Regions from separate parts of the Haloimpatiens massiliensis genome, predicted to be linked through region 2. Evidence: a T-box and tRNA genes for the amino acid it is inferred to sense, from the RefSeq annotation. Region 2 holds a T-box; the other holds one or more tRNA genes.
The links. The T-box of region 2 lies ahead of tyrS (tyrosine--tRNA ligase). A T-box ahead of a tRNA ligase gene usually reads a tRNA of that ligase, here a tRNA-Tyr.

Region 1: it encodes a tRNA-Tyr, which carries the amino acid that the T-box ahead of tyrS (tyrosine--tRNA ligase) is inferred to sense. The anticodon was not compared.

The regions. Positions count from the first base shown of each region.
Region 1 covers NZ_LT854640.1:896,858-903,342, forward strand. The annotation lists gene C1715_RS12450 (GNAT family N-acetyltransferase) at 1-607, opposite strand, end outside; gene C1715_RS12455 (CotS family spore coat protein) at 658-1,704, opposite strand; tRNA gene C1715_RS12460 (tRNA-Ile) at 1,819-1,895, shown strand; tRNA gene C1715_RS12465 (tRNA-Tyr) at 1,910-1,994, shown strand; partial or broken gene C1715_RS12470 (4-hydroxy-3-methylbut-2-enyl diphosphate reductase) at 2,095-2,931, opposite strand; gene cmk ((d)CMP kinase) at 2,959-3,615, opposite strand; gene C1715_RS12480 (BaiN/RdsA family NAD(P)/FAD-dependent oxidoreductase) at 3,657-4,880, opposite strand; gene C1715_RS12485 (Glu/Leu/Phe/Val family dehydrogenase) at 5,093-6,358, opposite strand.
Region 2 covers NZ_LT854634.1:61,415-67,899, reverse strand. The annotation lists gene C1715_RS00400 (ABC transporter substrate-binding protein) at 1-121, shown strand, start outside; gene C1715_RS00395 (ABC transporter permease) at 93-839, shown strand; gene C1715_RS00390 (ATP-binding cassette domain-containing protein) at 844-1,482, shown strand; T-box leader at 1,547-1,815, shown strand; gene tyrS (tyrosine--tRNA ligase) at 2,198-3,394, shown strand; gene recQ (DNA helicase RecQ) at 3,717-5,888, shown strand; gene cysS (cysteine--tRNA ligase) at 6,221-6,485, shown strand, end outside.

The DNA.
Region 1 (6,485 bases), on a different contig from region 2:
AAAAACAACCATCATTATAATAGTATTTTTGCTTTTTTTCAAAAAATATATCATCTAAAGTTAATGGAATCCTATTATTACTTTCAAAAATAGAGTTTTGAATTTTACATCTTAAACTATCCCCTTTTTCATCATAAACATTACAGATTTCTACTGAACTAGGTTTATTTATACACATGTAACAATTTAGGTTTTTCTTCATTTTCAATGTACCATTGTTTTTTTTAAATCCTAATGAATACAAAATATTAAAATTGTAGTCATTTTTATTGCAAACATAATTTACAGAAAAAGTATCTTTAAAAGCATAATTTACAAGTTTACTATAAGCCTCTAAGTTATATTTATATTTATCCCCCACATTAAAAGCTCTTATCTTATAATTATAGCGATTTAACTTATAGAGCCATATATATCCTATATAATTTAAAGACTCTTCATGCTGCAGTAAAATCACTTTTTTCATCATAATAAATCTATCCATAGAAGTAATTTTATCATACAGATAAAAAAAGTCTTCATTTAAATCATTAAAAGTATTTCTCTCACTATTAAGCTCCCTAAAAATACTTATATTTGTGTTTCTTAATCTTTTACATGTAAACATATCTACCTCTTTAAAATAAAATTTATATTAATAATAACTATTTTTCATATTTAATAATTCTGTATATACTCTGAAAAATCCTCTATAAATTTATCTTCTAATTCATTACAATTTATTAATTTTTCTAATCTTTTAGAGTATTTTAATTCACTCCAGTTTTTATGTCTCACATATTTCTTTCTACCAAGTTTCCAAAACTTATGTGGAAATATAATTAATGCCAACATTATTTCTAATTCTTCCTTAGACAGTTTGTTAATAGAGCTATACGCTTCTATTATTAATTTGGCTTTTTGGAAATCCCATCTATAATTTTTTTTATACATAATACGCCTTATAAATTTTCCTATATCCATTACAGCTAAATCAAATACAATACTATTCAAATCAATTAAGTAATAATCTTCATCCTTCTTTATTATGTTTTGATAATAAAAACTGTTATGACATATGGTTTTATACTCCTTATCATTTCTACATAAATTATAATAGTTTGATGAATTTAATAAACTTAATGCCATGAGCCCTTTTTTATAAAACATATCTATGCAGTTATAGTATTCATTATCAAAGCTACTTTTAATTCTTTTGTTTTTAATAAAATTTCTGAACTTATCTAAATCATGAAGTTTTTTATTAAAACTTTCAGGCCATTTACCTAAATTATTTTTTAGCTTTATTTCTTTAGTATTTATTTTTCTAGAACATTTATGAAATCTAGCTAACAACTTTACACTACTTAATAGTTCATCTATATTATCTATATTACATTCTCTACCATCTATCCATTTTGTAGCATAAAAATTTATATTTTTATATTTAACCATTAAGTTATCTCTAGTAGTTTTTAAATACTCCGCTGTGTTATTAAAATGATTGTTTTTAAGTTCATTAACTAGATTCATACCATTCCTAACTTTATACTTTTTACTTCTTATTTTCTTTAAACATATAGTTTCCTTGTCCGTTTTAACTTTATACACACTTCTGTTTTTAGAGATATTCTCTACTTGTAAATCATACTTATTTAATATTCTAACTATAGTATTCCTTTCCTTCCTGTTCAAGTCTTGTTTATAACTAGAACGAGTTTCCATAAGATTTCCTCCTAATACTAGTGCTAATAGATTATATTAGACTTATAAAAAAATATTACTTATTTTGTTGACAAAAATTTATTTTTAATATATAATAATCCTTGTCGCCAACATGGATCTTTAGCTCAGTTGGTTAGAGCAACCGGCTCATAACCGGTTGGTCCGGGGTTCGAGTCCCTGAAGGTCCACCATTAATTTAATATTTGGAGGAGTTCCCGAGTGGCCAAAGGGGGCAGACTGTAAATCTGTTGCGTTTCGCTTCGATGGTTCGAATCCATCTTCCTCCACCAAAAATAGCTTAACTATAGGTTAAGTTATTTTTTATTCTCTATAAATATATATAAAGTTAATAAAGTCATCTTATTTTATCTAAGATGACTTTATCATTTTTATTTTATTCACAGTTTCCTCTATTATCCAGTCTGGGGTAGATGCACCAGCTGTAATTCCTATATTAATTATATCTTTATTTTCAAGAATTTCCATAGGTATTTCTTCAGCTCTTTCTATATGTATGGTGTTTTTGCAATTCTTGATACATATCTCATATAACTTAGTAGTATTAGAACTATGTTTACCCCCAATTACTATCATAGCATCTACATCCTTAGATAACTCCTCTGCACATTTCTGCCTAACTTCTGTAGCACTACATATAGTATTAAAAGCAACTATTTCTTTAGAATTCCTTATTACAGAATTCAATACATTTTGCCAATTTTTTTCTTTTTCGGTAGTTTGTGATACAACACAAACTCTCTTACCAATAGAAGATGAAATATCCCCTTCATTTTTAGCTACTAAAGCAGTGTTTTTGCACCATCCGTTTATTCCTTGAACTTCAGGATGATTTTTATCTCCCACAATTAGAATATTATATCCTAAATTATAATATTCTTTTACTCTCTTCTGAATACTTGCCACATAAGGACAAGTAGCATCGATTACTTCAAACCCTGCTTTTTTTAACTTTTCTAAAATTTCTAGTGATACGCCATGAGATCTTATAACAATTACATCATCAGCATTTAATTTATCTATTTCATTAATTTCTATTGGATATATATTTTTTCCTTTTAAATAATTTATAACATCATTATTGTGTATAAGAGGTCCTAAAGTATAAATCTTTTTTCCTTTTTCTCTTTGGCACTTAATAACCAAATCTACAGCTCTTTTAACTCCAAAGCAAAATCCAGACTTATCCCCTACAATTACATTTTTCATAATTAACCTCCAAATATATACTAAACTCTATTTTTTAATATTATCAATATAATAAGATATTTTATCTACTACACCATTTATATCTAAATTAGATGAATCTATTTCTATAGCATCTTTAGCTTTAGCTAAAGGACTTATTTCTCTAGTGGAATCTATATGATCTCTTCTTTTAATATCCTTTAAAATTTCTTCATAGTTTACTTCAATACCTTTTTCCACTAATTCTTTATATCTTCTATTTGCTCTAGTTTCTGCACTGGCAGTTAAGAATATCTTCAATTTTGCATCTTTTAAAACTACAGTTCCTATGTCTCTTCCATCCATTACCACACTATATTTTTCGGACATTTTTCTCTGAAGCTCTACAAGCTTTTCTCTCACTTCCTTAATGGTGGAATAATAAGAAACATTTTTGCTTATTAAAGGCATGTATATACCATCCGTTATATCCTTTCCATTTACTATAAGTCTTTCCCCTTGAAAATGCATATCTAAATTATTCATAAGTTCTACTAATTCTTGTGTATCTTCAGGTTTTATATTTTTCTCCATAGCCTTTAATGTAACTGCTCTATACATAGCACCAGTATTTATATACATTAAAGAATATCTGTCTCCTACTAATTTTGCTATGGTACTTTTACCTGCTCCTGCAGGACCGTCTATTGCTATTGATATATTCAATTTTATGCCCGCCTTTCTTTTAACTATATAAAACATGTAATTTAAAAATCCATACCTGCCAAATATCCAGTGGATAAAGCAATTTGTATATTAAAACCACCAGTTTCCGCATCTAAATCTAACACTTCTCCAGCAAAATATAAATTAGAAACCTTTTTAGAACCCATAGTAGAAGGATCCACTTCCTTTACATCTACTCCCCCAGAAGTTACAATTGCCTCTGCAATAGGTCTTGTACCCTTAATATTAAAGGTTAAATTTTGAAGTAAATGTACCAGTTCTTTTCTCTCTTCTCTAGTTATTAAATTTACTTTTTTAATTGGGTCAATACCACTTAATTTAACAATCACATCTATAAGTTTTTTAGGTAATAAATCATCCAATGAATTTTTAAAATCCTTATTGCAGTACTTTTTAAAATCATTTCGAATTCTCTTATCCAACTGTTCTTGTGTAAGAGCTGGTTTTAAATTTATGCTTATCTTTACATTATCATTTCGATTTACTACATTGCTTCCAGTTAAAATTATAGGACCTGATAGTCCAAAATGAGTAAATAACATTTCTCCAAAATCCTTGTATAATACCTTCTTACTATTTTCACTATAAATTTTAACTTCAACATTTTTTAAAGAAAGTCCTTGTAACTCTTTTACCCAGCTTTCCTGAACTTCTATTGGCACTAAAGCTCCTTTAGGCTTTACAATACTATGCCCTACTAACCTAGCAAGTTCATAACCATATCCATCTGAACCTGTTTGAGGATAAGAGCACCCTCCTGTACAGAGTACAAATTTATCTCCATAAATAATTTCTCCAGAGGACAGTTTAACTCCTTTTATCTCATTATCTTCTGTTATAAATTTTCTAACATCACAATTAAATTTTAATTTTACATTATTTTTAATTAATGTATCTTCAAATGCCCTTATTATGTCTGAAGATTTATCAGACACTGGAAAAACTCTGTCTCCCCTCTCAACTTTAAGTTTAACTCCATTTTCTTCGAGAAAATTCATAGTATCTATATTTGTGAAACTATAAAGTGCACTGTATAGAAAACTAGAATTAGTAGGAATATATTGAAAAAACTCACTTATATCCTTATAGCTAGTTACATTACACCTTCCTTTACCTGTGATAAAAAGTTTTTTTCCTAGCTTCTCATTTTTTTCTAACAATATAACCTGATTTTTATTTTTAGAGGCAGTTACCGCTACCATCATTCCTCCTGGGCCACCACCTATTACAACAACCTTTGCCAATATATCACCGCCTTATTATACTTACTATTATAATTTAATATAATAACAATAATTATTCAATAGAATTAGCTTAATATATTCAAAGGTTTTTTATATTGAACAGTATTTTATAATAATAATGTGAACTACACTTAATGTATTAAAAAGTTTTTTTGCATTATAAAAGAGGGTTAATTTTTAACCCTCTTTTACCTCAGTACTTTATATAAGGATTAGTACCATCCTCTTAATTTCATAGCAGTAGCAACTTTCTTAATTGAATGCATGTAAGCTGCTTTTCTCATTGGAACTGAGTATTCCTCTTTTATTGACCAAATAGCATTGAATGCGTTTATCATAGCTACTTCTTCTTTTTCTTCTACTTCTTTTTCTCCCCAATAGTATCCGTATAGGTTTTGTACCCATTCAAAGTAAGAAACAGTAACTCCACCAGCATTAGTTAATATATCTGGAGTAACAGTTATTCCTTTTTCATTTAATATTGCATCTGCTTCTGGAGTTATTGGTCCATTAGCTGCTTCACAAACTAATTTAGTATTTATTAATTTAGCAACATCAGCTGTAACAGCATTTTCAAGAGCTGCTGGAATTAATATATCTACTTTTGATCCCCAGAATTCTTCCATTGATATTTTCTTAGCATCTGGGAAGTTTACTAAGTTATGATGTTCTCCCATGTATGCATTCATATCTTCAAAGCTTAAACCATTCTCATTGTATATTACATATGTTCCTTCTTCTTTACACCATTCTGCAACTGCTACAACTTTAGCACCTAGTTTAATACAATTTTTAACTGTAAATCTTCCTACGTTACCAAAACCTTGAACAGCTATTTTAGCTCCATTCATATTAATACCTAATTTTTTAGCAGCTTCTCTTGCAGTTACTGCAACGCCAAATCCTGTAGCTTCATTTCTTCCTTTTGAACCACCAAATTCAACTGGTTTACCAGTGAATGTTCCCATTGCACTATGTCCAACTAATTTATTGTATTCATCAACAAACCAAGACATTATTTGTCCATTTGTGTTAACATCTGGTGCTGGAACATCTACTTTTTCGCCGATTAATTTATATATACCATCAACATATCCTCTACATAATCTTTCAAGTTCTCCTTCAGATAATTCTCTAGGATCAACGATTATTCCACCTTTTCCTCCACCGTATGGAATTCCAGTTACAGAACATTTGAAAGTCATCCAGATTGATAGAGCTTTAACTTCGTCTAAACTTACATTTGGATGGAATCTTACTCCACCTTTTGTTGGGCCTACAGCATCATTGTGTTGAGCTCTGAATCCTTTGAATACCTTTACAGAACCATCGTCCATTTTTACTGGAATAGATACTTCAATAACTCTTAAAGGTTCTTTTAATAATTCATAAACTGAAGCCTCCATACCTAGTTTTTCACAAGCATCTTTAACTTGCTTTTGAGCATTTACTAATGGATTTAAAGTTTCTTTTGCCATAATTATTACCCCCTAATAAAATTTGCATTTTATATTTCATTGTGTTTAATTATTGCATTTCATCTTTCTCACATAATACTATATTCGATATCTTTCATAGTAATCCTTCTTTTTTTTTAAAAATTTA
Region 2 (6,485 bases):
TATTAAAGGGGATGAAGCTAAAAAATCTATAGAAGGTTTCTATAAGATTTTATTCCAAAGCAATCCTAAATCAATTGGAGGAAAAATGCCAGATGAAGGATTCTATTATAAAAATAATTAAAAAAATATCTATATTGTTTTTTTGGTTAATGATTTGGGAGCTAGGCTCCCTTTTTCTCAATAAAGAAATTTTATTACCAGGTCCTATTTCTGTTTTTAAAAGGTTAATAGGACTTTTATTTGAAGAATACTTTTGGAAAAGTATATTTTATAGTTTATTAAGGGTGTTTTGCGCTTTAATAATATCTATAATCATGGGGATAGTATTTGGCATGATAGCAGGATTTTTTAAGGTTTTTGAAGAAATTATGGAACCTTTCATGGCAGCGGTAAAATCTACTCCGGTAATGTCCATAATAATATTAGCTTTAGTGTGGATTAAAGCTGGTAATGTAGCCATTTTTACTGCTATGTTAATATGTTTTCCTATAATTTATACTAATGTACTTCAGGGATTAAAATCAGTTGATATTAAAATTATAGAAATGGCAAGGCTATACAAAGTAAAAAAAATTTATGTAATAAAATATGTTTACTTACCATCAATAAAATCCTACATAGTTTCTGGAATAATTCTTTGTTTAGGACTTGCGTGGAAAGTAGTGGTTGCATCAGAGATTTTAAGCACTCCTAAATACTCTATAGGTTTAAATCTTTTAAATTCTAAGACAACACTGGATACTGAAGAACTTTTTGCATGGACTATTGTAGTGGTGATTTTGAGTTTAGCTTTAGAAGTTGTTTTTAGGAAACAAATATTGAAAAGAGGAGATAAATAGAATAATGAAAATATGCACAGAACAAAATTCAATAGAATATGAAATTGAATTAGTTAATATTTGCAAAAAATATGGAGAAATAGAAGTTTTAAATAATTTAAATATGAGCTTTCCTAAAGACAAAATTACTGTAATAACAGGGCCTTCAGGAGTTGGTAAAACTACTTTGCTAAATATAATAAGTGGATTAGATACAGAGTATAAGGGAAACATAATTTGGCATGATAACATAAGTAATAAAAATTTTTCGTATATATTTCAGGAAGATAGATTAATTCCTTGGCTTACAGTTTATGAAAATATAGCATTTATTTTAAAATCTCAATTAGATAAAGATCAAATGAAAAAAGTAATTGATAAAAATCTAAAATTAGTAAAACTATATGATAATAGAAATATGCTGCCTGAAACTTTAAGCGGTGGGATGAAAAGAAGAGCAGCTCTTGCAAGGGCCTTTGCTTATGAAAGTAACCTATTACTTATGGACGAGCCATTTAAAGGATTAGATAATAATTTGAAGAAAGAAATAATTAAAGAGTTTTTAAAAATATGGAATGATAATAAAAGAACTGTAATATTAGTAACTCATGACAAGGATGAAGCAGAAGCACTAGGTCATTATGTATATAAAATGGAAAAATAAAAGATTAAACTTTGCTTGACATTTAGTCATAATTTTTTTATAATAGTGTAAAAGTTAATATTAATTAAATGCTGTGATAAGAAAAAGTAGGTTTGTTCTATCTTTTCAGAGAGTTCCTGGTTGGTGTGAAGGAATAAAGAAGAATGTGCCGAATACATCTTTGAGCATGGCACCGAAGCCAGTATGGTTGTAGGCTGCTGACGGGATTCAGCCGTTAAAAAAGATAGAGTATCATGTGTATTGATAAGTTTTACATCGTACTCGAAAAGGTTAATATCGCAAGGTATTGATGAATTAAGGTGGTACCACGGGAATTTGTCTCCCGTCCTTATTGTGTAAACAGTAAGGACGGGAGTTTTTATTTTGTGCAAAATATTACTTAATTCAACTTTCGCGGTTATAAAATAAAAATATTCATTCATCTAATGTAAAGCTTGGAATTTATGTGCGAAAGTCGAGTAATTAAATAATAAATAAAGTTTTTATTTTTAAGCAGAACATTACTAAATGATAGCTGCTGAAATAAATTTGTAATCAGATTAACAATGCCGGCATAGGTTACGAATTTATTGAATTACAGTTGGGTATATATAGGGTAATTTATTAGAAAAATTAAGATTAAAAATTGAAATTAGAAAATTAGTAGTAAAAATTTAAGGAGAAAGGTAGGTGAAGTGTGTAAATTATAAAGTTTTATAATTTATACACAGATAACATTATGAATATAGATGAGCAAGTAAAAATAATTAAAAAAGGTGCAGATGAAATAATAAATATAGAGGAACTAAAAGATAAATTAATAAAATGTGAAAAGGAAAATAGACCTCTAGTGGTAAAGTTAGGTCTTGACCCTAGTGCTCCTGATATACACATTGGTCATGCGGTGGTCTTAAGGAAAATAAAGCAGATTCAAGATTTAGGACACAAAGCAGTAATAATAATAGGTGATTTTACAGGTATGATAGGGGATCCTACTGGAAAATCTAAAGCTAGAAAACAACTTACTAGAGAGCAGGTTTTAGAAAATGCTAAGACCTATGAAACTCAAATATTTAAAATATTAGATAAAAGCAAAACAGAATTAAGATTCAATAGTGAGTGGTTATTTAAGCTTAATTTTAAAGATGTTATAGAATTGGCATCAAAATATACTGTAGCTAGAATGCTTGAAAGAGAAGATTTCAAAAATAGATTTAATAATCAAATGAGTATAGGAATACATGAATTTTTCTACCCATTGATGCAGGCTTATGATTCAGTAGAAGTAAAGGCTGATATAGAGCTTGGAGGAACTGATCAGAGATTTAATATTTTAATGGGTAGAACTTTGCAAAAAGAATACAATCAAGAAAGTCAAATAGCTATATTTATGCCTATATTAGAGGGGTTAGACGGTAAGGAAAAAATGAGCAAAAGTCTTGGCAATTACATTGGTATAAAGGAAGAGGCAAAAGTAATATACAGTAAAGTAATGCAGATACCTGATGAGCTTATAATAAAATACTTTGAATTAGCAACAGATTTACATCCAGATGTTATAGATAATATAAAAGAAGAATTGAATAAAGAGGGTGTTAATCCAAGGGATATTAAGATGAGGCTTGCTAGAGAAATTACAACTTTATACCATAATGAATTAGAAGCGTTAGAGGCAGAAGAGAATTTTAAAAGTGTATTTCAAAAGGATGAAGTGCCTAAAGATATTCCAGTGATAGAAATGCATAGTGGCTGGGGATTAATAGATATAATGGTTCAAGGAAACCTAGCCTCATCGAAAAATGAAGCTAGAAGATTAGTGCTTCAAGGAGGAGTTAAGATAAATGGAGAACCAGTAAAAGATTTTAAAGAAGCTGAATTAAATCATGGAGATATAATAAAAGTAGGAAAGAGGAAGTTTATAAAAGTTTTATAAAAATGTATTAAAATCTCTCATTTATAGTTATCCTTTGAGTATTTCATAGTTTAGGATAAATATAAATGAGAGGTTTTTATTTAAGGGCAAGAAACATCCGTAGCTTTGATCTTAGTCCATAAGTTTTTATGCGAACGTGTGTATGAATAAAATGCATTTTTTTGTTTATAATGTAAAATATGAAATTCATAGATACTTTATAACAAATCTAAATTTTATATGTACTAAAAACTCATTTGAAATTTACAAATTTATTTATGATTTGTGTTAAACTAAGTATTATAGGTTTCTAATTAACAGGTAGAAGGAGTAGGGATATTTAATGTACAGTTCAGAAGAAGTTCTTAAAAAATATTTTGGCTATGATAGTTTTAGAAGAGGACAGGAAAAGGTTATAGGAAGTGTATTAAATTGCAAAGATGTAGTGGCTATAATGCCTACGGGTGCGGGAAAATCTCTTTGTTTTCAAATTCCTGCTATTATGTTTAGTGGAATTACTATAGTTATATCTCCATTAATTTCTCTTATGAAAGACCAAGTGGATAGTTTAAATGAACAGGGGATAGAAGCTACTTATATAAATAGCACTCTTACGGAAATGGAATATATGGAGCGAGTACAGCAGATATCTGTAGGCAATTATAAGCTTATTTATATAGCTCCTGAAAGATTGGAGTCAGAAAGCTTTTGTAGAATACTAAATGACGTGGAAGTATCTTTCGTAGCTATAGATGAGGCTCATTGTATATCTCAGTGGGCTCACGATTTTAGGCCTAGTTATAAAAAAATAGGCGAATTCATAAATAATTTTTCTAAAAGGCCAGTAATTGGTGCATACACTGCTACAGCAACGGAAAAGGTAAAGGAAGATATAGTTAAACTCTTGGGATTAAATAATCCTGATGTCTATGTAACGGGATTTGACAGAGAAAATTTGTTTTTTTCTGTGTTAAGAGGAGAAGACAATCAAAATTATATACTATCCTACATATCTAATCATAAAGAAGATAAGGGAATTATATATGCAGCTACAAGAAGAGAAGTGGAAAGCATATATAACTTTTTACTAAAACATGAAATAAAGGTAGGCATGTATCATGCTGGATTAAGTGATAGGAAGAGAGAAGAGGCGCAGAATAGCTTTGCTTATGATGATATAGATGTAATGGTGGCTACTAATGCTTTTGGTATGGGTATAGATAAATCAAATGTGAGATTTGTTATTCACAATAATATGCCTAAAAATTTGGAAGCCTATTATCAAGAGGCAGGACGTGCTGGTAGAGACGGGGAAAAAAGTGAATGTATACTTTTATTTAATGCAAGAGATGTACAGCTTCAAAGTTTCTTTATAGAGCAGAGTGAATTGCCTTCCTATAGAAAAGAGTATGAATATGAAAAATTAAGAGAAATGGTGGATTATTGTTATACATCTAAATGTCTTAGAAAATACATATTGGAGTATTTTGAAGATGAAGTGGATTATGAGGAATGTGGAAACTGTGGAAATTGCTTGGATGAAAGTGAGTACAGGGATATAACAATAGAAGCTCAAAAGATATTTTCTTGTATATATAGAATGAGAGAACGATATGGCAGCGGCATGGTAGTTGATGTGCTAAGAGGGTCAGAGAATAAAAAGGTTTTAACATTAGAATTAAACAAACTATCAACCTACGGTATAATGATGGAGTACAGTAGAAAAGACTTAATAAATATAATTAATAAATTAACTGCTGATGGTTATTTAAGACTTACCAATGATGGATATCCAGTGATTAAGTTAACATTAAAGGCTGTGGATGTTTTAAAGAGTAAAGCTAATGTTAAGATGAAGGTTGCAAAGGTTAAAAAGATTACTAAGGCTGATGATCAATTGTTTAATTTGTTAAGGAGGTTTAGAAAGCAAATATCCGAGGAAGAAAAAGTGCCACCATATATAGTATTTGGAGATAGCTCTCTAAAAGAAATGAGTGGATACATGCCTATTAATAAGGAAGAGTTTTTAAGTATAAGTGGAGTTGGAGAAGTTAAGTACGAGAAATATGGGGAGAGATTTTTAAATGAAATAAAAAGCTACATAGAAGAAAATAACATTAACAGAGGAGATTTCTTGAAAACTATAAGAAACTTAGATGATAATTCAAAATTAAAAAATCAGAGAAATAAAAGTGAAGAAAATGGGAATGGTAAGATTCCAAGTCACTATATAACATACCAAATGTTTTCTAAAGGTGAAAAACTTGAGGAAATAGCTAAATACAGAAATATGGCATTGCAAACTGTTGAAAATCATATAATTAAGTGTTACATGGAGGGAAAAGAATTAGATATTAATGAATTTGTTCCAAAAGAATATATTGAAATGATAAAAGAGGCAATAAATAAAGTAGATACAGATAGATTAAAACCTATAAAAGAATTACTGCCTAGAGAAGTGGAGTATTTTTGGATAAAACTAATTAAATGTCAGGAAGATAAAAAAGTAGGGTAAATATTTTTATTATGCTTATTGAAATTTTCATTGGTTGTGGTATTATTTCAATAGAGACAAATTTTATGGTTTTTAACTATGGCTATCGAAGAAATAAACAAGGGTTATTTCACCGCAGGAGTAGATTCTCTGCGGTTTTGTTATAAGGTACATTTTAAAAAATAACAAGTCAGTATGCTAGTCTGTTTTACGTCATACTGCGTTAGCAGAACCCGCCGATAGTCCTACCAAAGGCGGAAACTGCTTCCTTGTGTGACACAAAATATACTAGCATCTTTGACTTGTTATTTCTTTCATGTACCTTATTTAATTAATTTGTAGGAGGAAACATTATGGAGTTCTATGTTTACAATACCTTAACTAGAAAAAAAGAAGAATTTGTACCCGCAAAAGAAGGAAAAGTTGGTATGTATACTTGTGGACCAACAGTTTATAATTATGCGCATATTGGAAACTTAAGAACATATATTTTTGAGGATGTTTTAAAGAAATCTTTAGAATATGCAGGATATAAAGTAAAACATGTTATGAATATAACAGACGTAGGTCATCTTCAATCTGATGCAGATGAGGGAGAAGATAAAATGACGCTAGGGG